Regions from separate parts of the Actinopolymorpha sp. B11F2 genome, predicted to be linked through region 4. Evidence: predicted binding sites of a transcription regulator. Region 4 holds the regulator's gene; each other region holds the start of a gene.

Region 1 (3,877 bases), 520 kb from region 4:
GAGCTCTATCTGCCGCAAGACCCGTTTCTATGGGGGTGATGACCGCGACTTGACCTTCACCCATGTGTGAGGCTCCTACGTTCCTGGCATGCGGACTGAGAACGCCTTCGCGACCAGCCTGTCCATGACCAAGCTCTTCACCGGACGCGTCGTCGTCTTCGGTTCGGCATCCGGAGAGGCCAGCCTCACGACCCACGACCTGGTCTTCGCCCACCAGGTACAGGTCAAGGGACTGCACATAGGCGCATTGGCGACCGCGGCGCCTTCCATCTACCAAGGTCTGCTCGATGAGATCAAAACGCTCATTGAGCAAGGCGTGTATATCCCCGGCACTCCACACATTCATCCCCTCAGCGACGGCCCGGCCGTGCTCCAAGAACTTGAAGCGGGCGTGACGCACGGCAAGCATGCCCTCGACCCAACGCGATGGGGTGAGCATTGTGAGCCATCGCAACGCTCCGCTGTCGGAACGCTTGGACACTGCCACCCTCGTTCACCCGAACGCTGGCTCGTCGACGGGCGACAGCTCAGAACCCGCGCCGGGACGACGAATCAACGCCGCGGAGCAGCTCGACCAGCGGCATGTCGGCCAATGACGACAGCACCATGTCGGCGTCGTGGAGGGGAAGCTGCCTGGTCATCGCGTTGGGGACGACGACGCAGGACAGTCCGGCCGCCCTCGCCGCCGCCAGGCCGTTGGGGGAGTCTTCCAGGGCGATCGCCCGCTCCGGCGCGACGCCGAGTGCCTCGACGGCGACCTGGTAGAGCGCCGGGTCTGGCTTGGTCCTGCATACGTCCTCCGACGTCTTGATGGTGTCGAAGTGCTCGGTCAGGCCGAGCCGGCGCAGGTGCCCGTCGACCCAGCTCAGCGGTGAGCTGGACGCCAACCCGATCTTGAGGCCGTGTTCTCGCGCGTCCCGGAGATACGCCTCCACGCCGGGCAGGATCGGGTTGGCCGCAATCAGCTCGTGGACGCGGGCCCGCTTGGCGGTACGGATGGCTGTCCGGTCGACGCTTCGGCCGCTCAGTTCGGCGAGATGGGCGTACGGATCCCAACCGTGATCGGAGCTGCCGATGCACTGCGCCCAGATCTCGACCTCCAGTACGGCGTCATGGGCGGCGAAGATCTCCTGCCACGCCTGGAACTCCGGTACCTCCGTGTCGAGGATGAGCCCGTCGAAGTCGAACACCAAGGCCTCGAACACCAAGGCCTCGAACACCGGGGCCTCGAACGCCGGGGCCTCGAACGCCGGCATGGGTCGCGGGTCAGCCAGGCCGTCGCCGTCCTGCACCTCAGATCTCTCCACGACGACCATTCTGGGTGGTCGTAGGTCCGACGTGGTCGACGACCCGTGGAGGCGCCCTCGGATGCCGCGGGCGTCGAGGGGGAGGTAATTGCCCAGGCGGGCCACCTAGGCTCCGGGCATGGCAGCACGCGACAACCGTCGGGAGCCCCGGCCACGTGGCCGCCCGCCGCACCCTGACGTGCTGACGCCCACCGAGTGGGCGGTCCTGCTGAAGGTCCGGGAAGGGCTAGGTAACGCCGAGATCGCCCAGATCCGCGGATGTCGCGTCGACACCGTGAAGTACCACGTCGCGAACATCGTCGGGAAGCTGCAGCTCACCGACCGGGCAGCCCTGCGGCGCTGGTCCGGCCGACCACTCGGGGACGAGCCACGGCCCGGGATCGACCTCGCCCGCGCCGAGAGGAGACAGAAGATGGCCACTACGACCGCACCGGGCACGCTCACCGGGATCGCACCGATGTTCCTCGTCGACGACGTGGCGAGGACCGCCGAGTGGTACCGCGACCACCTGGGTTTCCAGATCGGCGACTACCTCCGCGAGGACCACGCGCATGGCCGAATGCACGAGAGCCTCGGTGAGCCCGTCTTCGCGATCCTGCACCGCGACGGCCAGCGGGTGATGCTGGGCCGGACAACGGAGCGCGGCAGCGGCGTGCACTCCAACCAGGAGTTCAAGAAGATCTCCTGCGACGCGTACTTCTGGGTCGAGGACGTCGAGGCGTTGTACGCCTATGCGAAGGCGGCCCGCGTGACTTTCCTGCAGGACCTGCACGACCGGTACTACGGCCTGCGCGAGTTCCAGCTCAGGGACTGCGACGGTCGGGTTCTCACCTTCGGCGGAGACCTGCCTGGCAGCTGAGCGGTCCCTGACGTGGACGGAGCCGGGTTCCTCCTGTTTGCGAAAGAAGCACCAGGAGTGGCGTCGTCGGCCGGCCGACATTCAGAACGTTGGCCTCGGGCGGCATCGGATCAGGCATTGGCGACAACCCGTTCGAACCCGTCGATCGCTTACCCGGTTGGACTGTCCTACGTCCGGCGCCCCTGGTGACGTGACCCCAGGGCCGGCCATACTCGAAGGCCCGCGTCCCAGAAGGAGTCCACGTCATGCAGATCGAGGCCATGGAGATCGAGTCCGCCGTTGACAAGGCGCTCGCGCGCCTGGACCTCGCGACGAAGGCGAGCCTGCTTGCCGGCAAGGACGTCTGGTCGCTCCCGGCTGTGCCCGAGATCGGGTTGAAGTCGCTGGTGATGTCCGACGGGCCGATCGGCGTACGCGGAACCCGGTGGACGCCAGACGACCCGTCGATCGCGCTGCCCAGCCCCACCGCGCTCGCGGCGACCTGGGATCCTGAGCTGGCCCGGCGTGTCGGGCGGCTGCTCGCCCAGGAGGCGCGCCGCAAGGGCGTGCACCTGCTGCTGGCGCCGACGGTCAACCTGCACCGGAGCCCGCGCGGTGGACGGCACTTCGAGGCGTACTCCGAGGATCCGTTCCTCACCGGCCGGATCGGGGTGGGCTACGTCGCGGGTGTGCAGGACGGCGGCGTCGGTGTGACCGTCAAGCACTATGTGGCGAACGACTCCGAGACCGACCGGTTCACCGTCGACGTCCGCGCGTCGGACCGGACGTTGCGCGAGCTCTATCTCGCGCCGTTCGAGGCGATCGTGCGCGAGGCAGGCGCCTGGGGCGTGATGACGGCGTACAACAAGGTCAACGGCACGACGATGACCGAGCACGACGGACTGGTGAACGGCGTGCTGAAGCGCGAATGGGGCTTCGACGGGGTGAATGTCTCCGACTGGACCGCGGCCCGCGACACCGTGGGTGCGGCGCTTGGTGGGTTGGACGTCGCGATGCCCGGGCCGCGGACCGTCTTCGGCGAGGCGTTGGCGCGCGCCGTCGAGGAGGGCAGAGTGCCCCTGACCGTCGTCGACGAGGCCTGCCGCCGGGTGCTGCGGCTGGCGGCGCGGGTGGGTCTGCTCGCGGGCGCGGGACCTGTCGTGGCGCCCGAAGCGCTCCCGGAACCGGTCGACGGCGAGGGCCTCGCGCGTGAGGCGGCGAGCCGGTCGTTCGTCCTGCTCCGTAACGACGGCCTGCTCCCGCTGGACCCGGGCAGGCTCTCGCGAGTGGCGGTCATCGGTGCGGCCGCGGCCGAGGCGCGCGTCCTCGGCGGTGGTTCGGCACAGGTGTTCCCGGAGCGGGTCGTCTCGCCGCTCGACGGTCTCCGGGCGGTCCTGCCCGAGGTGACATACGCCGTCGGCGCGGATCCGCGGACCAAGCTCGCTCCTGCGGCCGGCGACTTCGGGCTGCAGGCGGTGTTCCGGGCCGCCGACGGCACGGTCCTCGGTACGCAACCGCTCCAGGACGGCTCTGCCCGCTGGCTGGGCGACCTGCCGGACGGAGTAGACCTCGCGGCCCTGGACAGCGTCGAGGTCGCGGGCGAGTTCACACCAGCCGTCGCTGGCACGCACCGGTTCGGGATCGCCGGTGTGGGGGACTACCGGCTCGTCGTCGACGGTGTGGAGCGGTTCGCCGGCCGGCTGGAGGCCGACAGCGACGATCCTGGCGCGGC
Region 2 (3,877 bases), on a different contig from region 4:
TCCGGGAGTACGGTCGACGGAAGCTGGCCGACCTCGGCGACGAGGCGAGGACCCGACTGCGGCACCGGGACTACTACCAGCGGATCGCCGCGCGAACGGCCGTCGAGCAGTTCGGACCGAACCAGGTCGAGTGGTTCGGCGGGCTGACTCTCGACTACGCCGACCTCCGGGCCGCCATGGAGTACTGCCTCACGATCCCCGGCGAGGCGCAGAACGGCCTGCGGATGGCGGCCGACCTGCTCTTCCACTGGGTACGGAGCTACTACCTCATCGAGGGTCGGCGTTGGCTGGACCGCATGCTCGCCGCGGACGCCACCCCCACGCGGGCCCGCGCCGACGCACTCTGGTCCGACAGCTGGTTGGCCATCATCCAGGGCGACACCGCGGCCGCCCAGGTGATGCTCGACGAGGCCCGGCGGTTGGGTGAGCATTTCGACTCGCCGCGCATACTGGGCTACGTCGCGCTGTTCTCCGGCTTTGCCGCGATGTACTCCGGAGACAGTGCCACCGCACTTCGCCGGTACGACGAGGCGCGCCAGCTTCATCTCGCCGCGGGAAACCAGCAGGGACTTGCGCTGACCTTCGTCCGGCTCTGTATGGGTTACTCCTTCCTCGGCGACTCCGAACGGGCGATCGCCATGGGGGAGGAGTGCGTGAAGCTGTCCGACGCCGTCGGTGACATCTGGTGCAAGGCGTACGCCCTGATGGCCATGGGAATCGACGTGTGGCGTCAGGGCGATGCGCGCCGGGCGACGGTGATCGAACAGGAAAGCCTTCGGTTGAACCGGTCGTTGGACGCACGGCTCGGCATCGCGCTCAACCTCGAGGTGCTGGCGTGGGTGGCCGCCTCGGTGGGGCAGTTCCAGCACTCGGCCAGACTTCTCGGGGCACTGCAGAAGCTGAAGCGGTCGACCGGGGCGCCACTGTCGGGTTACGGACATCTGGCGGGATACCACGAGGCGTGCGTGAACCAGGTGCGCGACGCACTTGGCGCGGAGGGGTACGACGCGATGGTCCTGCAGGGCGCCAACCTGAACCTCGACCAGGCGATCTCCCATGCGCTGCGGGAGAAGGAGCACCACGCGCGGCCGGCCCCTGCGCGTGGCGAAGCCGTGCACCTCACCCGGCGGGAGCGCGAGATCGCCGAACTCGTCGCCAAAGGGCAGAGCAACAAGGAAATCGCGGCGGCCTTGGTGATCGCGCAACGGACGGCGGAGAGCCACGTGGAGAACATCCTGGTGAAGTTGGGCTTCACGTCCCGCGCGCAGATCGCCGCCTGGGTCTCCGCTCACGGGCAGGCTGAGCGCCCGAATAGCTGACCGATAGGTGTGAGTGCGGGGGCGGCGCGTCGCCGGCAAGACCCGCGTCTCGCTGATGGCGAGTAGGCCGGTTTCGCTTGTGATGTAAGGAGAAAACCGGTTCCGGCGGCAGGTGGATTCGGGTGGCGTCCGGTTGCGGTCATGATCGTTTGTAGGTATAGTCGAACGCATGATCGATGGTCGGGTGCGGGTGTCGCCGCTGCCGGACGGGTTCGCCTCGATGGCGGCCGGTCCGGGGTTGGCGGCCGCGGCGGTCGGTGGATCGGGGCTCGTGTAACGGGTTCGAGTTGGAGGAGTTGATCCGGGCCCGGCGGAAGCTGATCGCGCACCTGGAAGCGCAGTGTTTGGGCGATGTGGCGGCGTTGGCGTACTGCCCGCCGGGGCTGGTGGATGATCCGGCCGCCCGCACACCAGCTTTGCAGCCGCATGGGTCGGCGGTGTTGGAGCCGTTGTTGGGGTGGACGGCGTATCACGCCGACTGGTATTTCGACCTGGCGCTGACCTTGGAAACCCTGCCGCGGATCCGGCAGGCGTTGAATGCCGGGGAACTCGAACTGCCCGAGGTGCGGGTGATCGCCGACCGGATCCGGGTTCTGGAAACGGTAGAAGAGCGGCGTGCGGTGGAGGACGCCCTGTTCCCGGACGTGGTGGGGATGCGGGCCGGGTTGTTGCGGATCCGGGTCGAAGCTGAAGTGTTGAAGGTCAACCCCGAGGCGGCCGCGCGTCGTCACGAGAAAGCTCGCGCCGACCGTGGAGTGGAGGTCTATCCGGCGATCGACGGGGTAGCCGACCTTCGCCTGCTTGGCATCCCCGCCGACCAGGCGGCCGAGGCCTATGCGTATCTGGATGCGATAGCCCGGTCGGTCAAGGCCACCGGTGACGAACGCACCCTGCCCCAACTCCGCGCCGACATCGCCGCCAGCCTGCTCTCCGGCAGAGCCGACCTCACCCCCTGCCCCGGCACGACCCCCACCCCTACCGGCACCAGAACCGGTACCGGCATCGGGGACGTGGACGAGCCCAACCAGGCAAGCCAAGCAGCCGGGCCGAATGACCAGACCCAGGCGAGCGACATGGCCGAGGCGAGCGACATGGCCGAGGCGAGGGGCATGGCCGAGGCGAGCGGCATGGCCGAGACGGGCGAGTCCGGTAGTGAGGACTCCACCTACGGTTGTCCGCACACCGGGTGCGACCACGACCACCATGACCGGTACTGCCCCTGCCCCGACTGCAAACCCGCCCCACGAGGCACCAACCAGCAAAGCCCGGCAGAACCCCACCCCACAGACTCCAGCACCACAGACACCGGCACCACAGACAGGACCGGACACTCAGGCACCACAGACACCGGTGCTGCAGGCAGCAGGAGCGCAGGCGGGCCGGAAGGAGTCATTCGGCCGCCGCAGGTACGGACCAGGGCGAAGATCCAACTCACCATCCCACTACCCACCCTGCTCGAGCTCAGCAAACAGCCGGGCGAGCTTGGTGGGTTCGGACCGATCCTGATCGAAACCGCCCGCCGAATCATCGCCAACCACCTGAACAACCCCGACGCCCTCTTCACCGTCGGCGTCACCCACCCCACCACCGGACGATTACTGTCCCTGCACCCCATCCCACGCAGGTTCCTCCGCGGACTCGCCGCAGAGTTGGTCGAAGCCCTCAACCAACGCTGCGTCTGGCCAACGTGTCGCCGTCCGGCGAACACCTGCCAACTCGACCACACCACCGACCATGCCGACGGCGGCGAGACCTCCGTCGACAACAGCGGACCCATGTGCCCACGCCACCACACCGTCAAAACCGAAGCCGAGTGGAAGCTCCAGCAGCCGACACCGGGGGGTTACACCTTCACCGACCCCCACGGACGCACCTACCGGACCGAACCACCACCCCTCACCGACGACCCCACGTGCGACCCAGACCATGCGCGGGACCCAGACCATGCGCGGGACCCAGACCATGCGCGGGACCCAGACCATGCGCGGGACCCAGACCATGCGCGGGACCCAGATCCGGTAGGCGCCGGTGGCGCGCCGGGCATCACCGCCATCGACGCGGACGTGCCGCCGTTCTGAGGGGGCCGTTCGTGAAGTGGCGGAACGCCCCAGCCAGGTGGATGGCCGAGTTGGTTCACCAAGCATTCACTGCGCACCGGTACACCTGGTCTGCCGTTCACGTCGTGGTGCCGCCGGCTTCGCGCGGGAGGGACCCATCTCCGTCGCGGCAGTTCACCCTGCATCGACGTCCATGCGACCTCGGAGCGTGCTGATGTTCCTTCGCCGTCCTGCCGGTCTACCGCCCGTGTTGGGCATCCTCCTCGGCTTGCCCTCGTGGCGGCCGGGGCAGGCGTTGCCTCCGCCACCCCCCGAGTCCCCTCCACTCCGGCGGCCCCAGGTCGCTCGCGTTCCCGATGCAGCGGTCCGGGATCCGTACGTTCCAGACCTTCCGGTGGAAGGACATGCCCGGCGCCGCGTTGCCGACCGACGCCGGCAACGGCGCGCCGTGGTACTCCGACGAGGAACTCAACCCGGTCAGGCTGTCGTCGAAGAGCCACT
Region 3 (3,877 bases), on a different contig from region 4:
GCCGCACGATCATTGGGTGCCCTACCTCGGCCGGGCGCTCGAGCTGCTCGCCGCGCGACCGCTGCCGGCGTACGTGACGCACGCCCTGCCGGTCACGGAGGCGCAGAAGGCGTACGACCTCGCCGCCACGCCGGCTCCCGGGCGGCTCAAGGTCGCCATGACCGCATGAGCCCGCCATCCTCGGTGCTCATGGCGGCCAGTCTCACAGGCATCTCGGGACCGAAGGGTGGTCAGGCTTCCGGCGGGATGATCCACACGTCGTCCGGGATCCGCTTCTCGAGCGCCTTGACCCGGGTGCCCAGCGCGCGGTCCGTGCCATCCCACACGACCAGCGCGCAGTCGGCCTGGGCGACGAGCCAGTCGTTGCGGCGGGCGATGACGCGGGCCGCCACCTGCGTGGACGTCGGCTTGTCCGGGGAGAACGTGAGGCTGGCCGAGGCCGCGTCCATCAGCTCCCGGAAGCTCACCCGGCGGGCCTGCGGCCACACCTCGTCGGGGTTGGGGAACGCGAGCACCGGGACGTACGGCACCCTCGCCCGCGCCGCCGCCTGCGCTCCGAGCTGCTCCGCGCCGAGACCGAGACCGGTGAGCACCACGAGGTCGGGATGCACGGCACGGAGCCCTGCGAGGATCTCGGTCAGCTTGCGGCCGACCTGGGCGGCGACAGGATTGTCGTCGTACCCACCGAGTTGTGGTGGCCGAGGCCCGAAGACGACCACCCGGTAGCCGGCCGGTGCGGCGAGACCGCTGACCGCCTTACCGGACGCGGCCGTGCTGCGCTTGCGTTCGGGCTTGTCGGGCGGTCCCAGCTCCGCCGGCGGGCGTGAACCCGACCGTCCCGCCTGGGTACGTGCCGCCTCGGCGGCGAGCCGGTCGACGAGGTCGTTCATCGCATCGCCGCTGTGGCCGCGTACCCACTGGAAGGTGAGCTTCCCGTTGCGGGCATGGAACAGCTCGACCAGTGGCCGCCACAGGTCCTGGTTCGCGACCGGCTGGCGGGCGGCGTTCGTCCAGCCCTTGCGTTCCCAGGAGGCGTACCAGCGCTTGTTGAAGCAGTTCACGACGTACAGCGAGTCACTGACAACGGTCAGCGGGCCGTCCAGCGCGCGTACCGCCGACAACGCGGCCATGAGTTCCATCCGCTGGTTGGTGGTCTTCGGGTCGGCACCGCTCGCATGTGCGCCGCCGGGCACGGCCCATGCCCAACCACCCGGGCCGTCCGGGTTCTGCAGACAGGCGCCATCTGTGTAGACGGTCGTGGGCATCCACCCAGCATCTCGTACCGCCGCCGACACAGATCAGCGGGTACGCATGTCGGTGGGATGAGCCACCGGGTCGCCGAGGTGTTGGGCGGGCCGGCGCAGTGGGTGCCGTGTGGGGGGTCGGAACGTGGGTTTCGCCAACAGCGTAAGGGATTTCGACCTCCACCCGTGCGGGGCCACTGGTTGCTGCAATGATCATTTTGGGCTTAGCCGAACGCATGAGCGACACGGGGGTGCGCGTCTCACCACTGCCGTAGGGGTTCACCGAGATGGTGCCCGGTCCCGGCTTGGCAGCTGCGTCGGCGCGGGTCGATCGTGATGCGTGTAACGGCTACGAGTTGGAGGAGCTGATCCGCGCGCGGCGGAGCTGATCTCCTCCCTGGAGGCGGCCTGTCTGGCCGATGCGGCCGCACTCGCCTATTGTCCGGCCGGTCTGGTCGATGGTCCGGCGGACCGATCAGCGGAGCCGGAGCCCCATGGTTCGGCCTTGTTGGAGCAGTTGTTGGGGTGGTCGGCCTATCACGCCGACTGGTACCTCGACCTCGCCCTGCTCCTGAGAACCATCCCCCGGACCCGTGCGGCTCTGGCTGCCGGTCAGCTCGAGCTCGCCGACGCTCGCGCGATCGCCGAACGGATCCGCGTTCTGGAAACCGCGGAGGAGCGGCGTGCGGTGGAGGACGCCCTGTTCCCGGACGTGTTGGGGCTGCGGGCGGGATTGTTGCGAATCCGGGTCGAAGCCGAAGTGCTCAAGATCAACCCGGAAGCAGCCGTACTCAGGCACAAGCGGGCTCGGGCCAACCGTGGTGTCGACGTGTATCCAGCGATCGACGGGGTGGCCGACCTGCGGCTGCACGGGATCCCTGCGGACCAGGCGGTCGAAGCGTACGCCTACCTGGACGCCATGGCACGATCGATGAAGTCCGCCGGCGACGAACGCACCCTGCCCCAACTTCGCGCCGACATCGCCGCCAGCCTGCTGTCCGGCCGCGCCGACATCACCACCTGTGGCAGTGGCGACGCCAGCCGGGCGGCCGCTGACGGTTCGAGTCCCGCCGGGAGCGACGCCACCGACACCGATCCGGGCTGTTCGCACACCGGCTGCGACCACGAGCATCATGACCGGTACTGCCCTTGCCCCGACTGCAAACCCGCCACGTACCGTCCCGATCCAGCCGGTTCGAGTGGCCCAGCCGGCCGCGACGGCAGAGCGGCCGGCTGGGCCGGCCGCGACGGCAGAGCGGCCGGCGACCAAGCCGGCCGCGACGACCAGGAAGCTGGCGGCGATGCCTGTTCCGGGCGGGACCAGGGCGTCACCGACGGCCAGCTGGATGGGCAGGAACACGCCGACCCGGCGGGTGGCTGGGACCACGCGGACCGGCAGTCGGCGGGGTTCCAGCGACCGCTGGTGCGGACCAGGGCGAAGATCCAACTCACCATCCCGCTCCTCGCCCTGCTCAACGTGTCGGGACAGCCCGCCGAACTCGGCGGCTACGGGCCGATCCTGCTCGAAACAGCCCGCCGGATCATGGCCAACCACCTGGACAACCCTGATGCCCTGTTCACGGTGGGGGTGACGCATCCGATCACCGGGCGATTACTGTCCCTTCACCCTGTCCCACGCAGGTTCCTCCGCGGACTCGCCGCAGAATTGGTCGAAGCCCTCAACCAACGCTGCGTCTGGCCAACGTGTCGCCGTCCGGCGAACACGTGCCAGCTCGATCACACCACCGACCATGCCGACGGCGGCGAGACTTCCATCGACAACAGCGGAACCATGTGCCCACGCCACCACGCCGTCAAGAGCGGAGCCGAGTGGAAGCTACAGCAGCCGACACCGGGGCATTTCACCTTCACCGACCCACGCGGACGCACCTACCGGACCGAACCACCACGCCTCACCGACCCCGACCCCCTCGCCGACGGCGACCCGCCACCGTTCTGACGAGCCGACCCAGCTGAGAGTCGGCTCGGACGATCGACGGACGGCGGTGCGAGCCCCCCGAGCACACCGGGCCAGGTGCGTGCGGACTCCGGGCACTTGCCGCGACGTACGCCGAGTGCGGCGGTCCGCGGGTTACTCCTCGGGGCCGGCCAGCAGGAACCTGGCAAGTACGAACACCAGCCAGAGCACCAGCGCGACCGCGGGCGTGGCCTGCACGGGTCCCGGCCAGCCGCGCGCTCCCATCCGCCGGATGAGGACGATGACACCCCAGCTCAGCACGAGGACGACGACCGCGGCCGGGACGATGATCAGGAGGGAGATCGCGAAATACCAGCCACCGGCGCGGACCGGGTCGGTTCCAGGGACCGAGAAGAATCCCCACGCCACCAGGCCCAGGACTCCGGCAAGGACAACGCCGACCAGGCCCGCCGCCCACAGGTAGCCGCGTCCGCCCGGAGCGGGATCGGGCAGGGGATTCAGGACTGTCGCATCGGATGTGGACGTCGACGTGGTTTCTCCGGCCATCGCGACCTCCTCGTCGGGCGGGTCTCGACCGACAGGTACCTGGTGCGCGGACGATAACCTCGGAACGGCCTGGCCGCCATAAGGCTGACCGCTGTTGGCATCCGAAGTCCAAGCGGGGCCATGATGGGTCCCGTGGCGCGTTGTCTCT
Region 4 (3,877 bases):
TCTGTGGCGAGCCGTCTCCACCTGGTCCCGTTCGGCCGTCGTGGCCCAGCTCCTAGGGGTGGGCGGATTCCCGCTCGGGTGTGGGTTCGGGAACCGTCTCGGCCCGCTCGGCGCGCAGAAGCGCGATCTCGGTCTCGAAGTCGGACAGGCTCGCGAAGCTCCGGTAGACACTTGCGAACCGCATGTAGGCGACCTCGTCGAGTTCCCGCAGCGGCCCGAGGATCGCGAGCCCGACCTCGTGCGAGGGAACTTCGGCCGAACCGCTAGCCCGGATCTCCTCCTCGACGCGCTGTGCGAGGAGCGCGAGGGCATCTTCGTCGACGGGCCGTCCCTTGCACGCCTTGCGCACACCGGCCGCGACCTTGTCCCGACTGAACGGCTCGGTCACTCCGCAGCGCTTCACCACGGCGAGGGTGACCTGTTCGACGGTCGTGAAGCGACGCTCGCACTCAGGGCACTGGCGACGGCGCCGGATCGCGGTGCCGTCGTCGGTCGTACGACTGTCGACGACGCGACTGTCGAGGTGTCGACAGAAAGGGCAGTGCATGACGCGCGCTCCTCGGGGTCCAGGCGGCGGGGTGATCAGATGATCGGGCCCTGCCGTCGAGATCTGCCCGACATGTCCTGGTTCGGGGCCCAGATCGCGCTGTCCCTGGGGATGAGACTGTGGATTCCCTGGGGAGAACCTGTGGGCTTCGAATCACAACCTGTGGACGACTTACAACTCTGTAACTACCACATCTAGGGGTACCGTACGTCGGTCGCCCAGACCCATGCAAGCTTCGGCGCGCCGGCGACACTCCTCTCCCCGCGTCGCTGCAGGTCAGGTGGCGCAAGGCGGGACACAACCCGCGATAGCCGGGCGTGTCGCCGGCCAGACCCTCGGGGCGGCGATGTCAGCTACCGGAACGAACTGGGACCACGAGTGACTGGCCCATCTCCAGGTCACCGGCGCTCGTCAGGCCATTGAGCCGGGAGATCTCCTCGACCGTGGCCCGGATGTCGGCATCAGGATCCACTCGTGCGGCGATCTCCCACAGCGTCTGCCCTGGCGCCACCGTCACCGTCCTGGTCCGGACCGACTGACCACCGTCAGAGCCCGCGTCGGCGGCCGACGCGCCCTGCAACAGGACCACCGAGCCGAGGACGCCGAGCGCGAGGAAGACCAGCGTCATCACCAGAACGGCGACCCGGCCCCGCCGGGTCAGGGTGACCGGCGCCTGCGCGGGCCCACCCGCCACCAGCCCTCGATGACACGCCCGTACCAGCCGCGGCCGTGGACCGCGCCGGGCTCGCGCCGGAGAGCGCTCGGCGGCGCCCCTGCGGGGGACCCCCTCGAGCCGCCCACTGTCCGACAGTGCCTCCGGGAGGTGGGGCGCGCTCGCCCGAGAGGTCCGCCGGGAACGGAACTCGTCGATGTGCACGACTGGCGCACTGCTACTCATGTGCCGACCTCCTACGGCGAGGGAACGAACCTCGACCTTGCTCGACGTCGAACGACTGTTCGATCGAACGTCTGGACGATTTTCTACACCACCCCACCGACAGCCCGCCAGACCGCAGGGTCGAAAATAGGTTCGAGGCCACAGGTTCTCCGGTGGGAGAGGACCAGCCCCGCCCACGTCGGCCAGGCAGACCGTCCCATCGGCCAGGTGGGCGCGAGCGGCGTCCTGCACGGTCCGCGACACGCTCGCGACACGCCGTCGAACAGATGTTTGAAAGTGGATGACGGAGGCCCTACGCTCCTCGATGTGGGCACCCGGCGGGAACCCGGGAGCCCTTCCTGGAAACCCTCGGAAGGAGAACACCGCTATGCCCAAGCGGAAGAAGTCCGATCGCGACTCCTCCACCGCGGCCGTGCGCGAACTGCCCGACGGGCCGCCGGACGCCACCGGCCTCACGCCCAGGCAGCGCCGAATCCTGGAAGTCATCCGCGAGTCGGTCGAAAACCGGGGATATCCACCTGCCATGCGCGAGATCGGCGAGCTCGTCGGTCTGACCTCGTCCTCATCGGTCGCCCACCAGCTCCGCGTCCTCGAGACCAAGGGATTCATCCGGCGCGACCCCAACCGACCCCGCGCGCTCGAGGTCTTGTTCCCCGACACTCACCGCCGGGCCGTCTCGAGTGCCCGGATGACGACGTACGACGAGACCGACAGCGGTGACGCTCATCCCACGCCGGCGTTCGTGCCCGTGGTAGGCCGGATCGCCGCCGGTGGACCGATCCTCGCCGAGCAGGCTGTCGAGGAGATCATGCCGCTCCCCCGTCAGCTGGTAGGCGAGGGTGAGCTGTTTCTGCTCAAGGTCAAGGGCGACTCGATGGTCGAGGCGGCCATCTGCGACGGCGACTGGGTGGTGGTTCGCCAGCAACCCACGGCCGAGCTGGGCGAGATCGTGTCCGCGATGATCGACGGTGAGGCCACCGTCAAGACCTACAGCCGGCGCGGCAAGCAGGTGTGGCTGCTGCCGCACAACCCGGCCTATGAGCCGATTCCTGGAGACGACGCCGTGATCCTCGGTAAGGTCGTCGCGGTCCTGCGGCGCGTCTGACCTGTCAGGGTGCCGCGCACACCACCTGACGACCGGGAGAAGCATGTCAAACTCCACGACGGGGACCGACGCGACGTCAGGAGCTGACCACGCGCGGTCCGCTGTCCCGCACGATCCACCGCCGGCGAAGGAGCCGTTGGCCCCGAACGACGGCAAGAGCCTGGTCGTGGAGGTCGAAGGGATGCGATGGGCACGCATCCCCCTCCAGACCGAACTCTTCGCCCGCGGCGACGACGTGCCGGCCCGCGTGACGGCCTACGTCCGCGACGCCGCGCGCCTCGTCGCGGAGAGTCCCCACTTCAGCGGGGTCTTCGAGGGACCGTGGTACGTCGTGGTGAGCGAGAAGATCGTGGCGATCTCGCAGGGACGGTCCTACTTCACCTGGGAGATCGACCCGGGGCCTGCGGCCAGGGTCCTCTCCCGGCTGGTCCAGCGCACGCCGCACGGCATCGGACTCGGCAGCCCTTGGACGATGCAGCTGGCGATCAACGAGGCGGGCCTTCCCAGGATCCTGGCAGCGGCAGCAGCCAGTGTCGTCGGCAAGGCCGTCCGCCAGCGCGGATGGTTCTACGTCGTGGCCGGGCACCGGGTCAACGCGATCGACGGCCCGACGTCCTATTCGGCGTTCCCGTCCAATGTCTCGGCGAAGCTTCCGCCCAAGGACCCTGGCAAGGTGGCCGCGGCCATCACCGACGCCGTGACTGCCCAGCTCCCCGAGGACATCGCCGGGACGCTGGCGGGCACCGTCGTCATCGACTCCAACGACCTCGGCCGTGACGTGTTGGGACACGACACCGATCGCCGCCCCGGCTTCTTCTGCGAACTGTTCCGGGACAACCCGTTCGGTCAGGGCCGCCAACAGACCCCGATCGCGATCTGCGTACGCATGCCGGACTGATCAGGCGTCGCGGGCGGCGCGCAAACGCTGCAGCGCTCCGACGGCGACGTCGCGGTCGGGCGTGAACCACATCGGTGGCAGTGACGCCCGCAGGAAGCCGCCGTAGCGGGCCGTGACCAGCCGGGGATCGAGCACGGCGACCACCCCGCGGTCGGACGAACGCCGGATCAGCCGGCCGACGCCTTGGGCGAGCAGCAGTGCGGCATGGGTCGCCGCCACCGCCATGAAGCCGTTGCCGCCGGCCTCGTCGACGGCGCGCTGCCGGGCCGAGGCGAGCGGGTCGTCGGGGCGCGGGAACGGAATGCGGTCGATGACCACGAGCTGGCAGGTGTCGCCCGGCACGTCCAGTCCCTGCCAGAGCGACAAGGTGCCGAACAACGACGTCCGCGGCTCGTCCACGAACCGGCGATGCAGCTCCGCCAGCTGCCC

What was found. Region 4 encodes LexA, which represses DNA repair genes until DNA is damaged. Its sites were predicted from a motif close to TCGAACANNTGTTCGA; they were not measured.
Region 1: ABN034_RS01110 (beta-glucosidase) is a predicted target of LexA. The motif match lies at 2,287-2,302, and genes of this name have one in related genera.
Region 2: ABN034_RS27325 (HNH endonuclease signature motif containing protein) is a predicted target of LexA. The motif match lies at 1,481-1,496, and genes of this name have one in related genera.
Region 3: ABN034_RS13740 (HNH endonuclease signature motif containing protein) is a predicted target of LexA. The motif match lies at 1,473-1,488, and genes of this name have one in related genera.

Annotation. Positions count from the first base shown of each region.
Region 1 is NZ_JBEFTX010000001.1:239,191-243,067, reverse strand. Features, by position in the region: gene ABN034_RS01125 (hypothetical protein) at 1-481, opposite strand, end outside; gene ABN034_RS01120 (HAD family hydrolase) at 528-1,307, opposite strand; gene ABN034_RS01115 (LuxR C-terminal-related transcriptional regulator) at 1,426-2,166, shown strand; gene ABN034_RS01110 (beta-glucosidase) at 2,412-3,877, shown strand, end outside.
Region 2 is NZ_JBEFTX010000018.1:133,094-136,970, reverse strand. Features, by position in the region: gene ABN034_RS27330 (ATP-binding protein) at 1-1,319, shown strand, start outside; gene ABN034_RS27325 (HNH endonuclease signature motif containing protein) at 1,607-3,397, shown strand; gene ABN034_RS27320 (hypothetical protein) at 3,733-3,877, shown strand, end outside.
Region 3 is NZ_JBEFTX010000006.1:210,561-214,437, reverse strand. Features, by position in the region: gene ABN034_RS13750 (zinc-dependent alcohol dehydrogenase) at 1-169, shown strand, start outside; gene ABN034_RS13745 (ribonuclease H family protein) at 231-1,265, opposite strand; gene ABN034_RS13740 (HNH endonuclease signature motif containing protein) at 1,750-3,204, shown strand; gene ABN034_RS13735 (hypothetical protein) at 3,337-3,729, opposite strand.
Region 4 is NZ_JBEFTX010000001.1:763,941-767,817, forward strand. Features, by position in the region: gene nrdR (transcriptional regulator NrdR) at 53-547, opposite strand; gene ABN034_RS03470 (LysM peptidoglycan-binding domain-containing protein) at 897-1,445, opposite strand; gene lexA (transcriptional repressor LexA) at 1,813-2,550, shown strand; gene ABN034_RS03480 (hypothetical protein) at 2,594-3,448, shown strand; gene ABN034_RS03485 (ATP-dependent DNA helicase) at 3,449-3,877, opposite strand, start outside.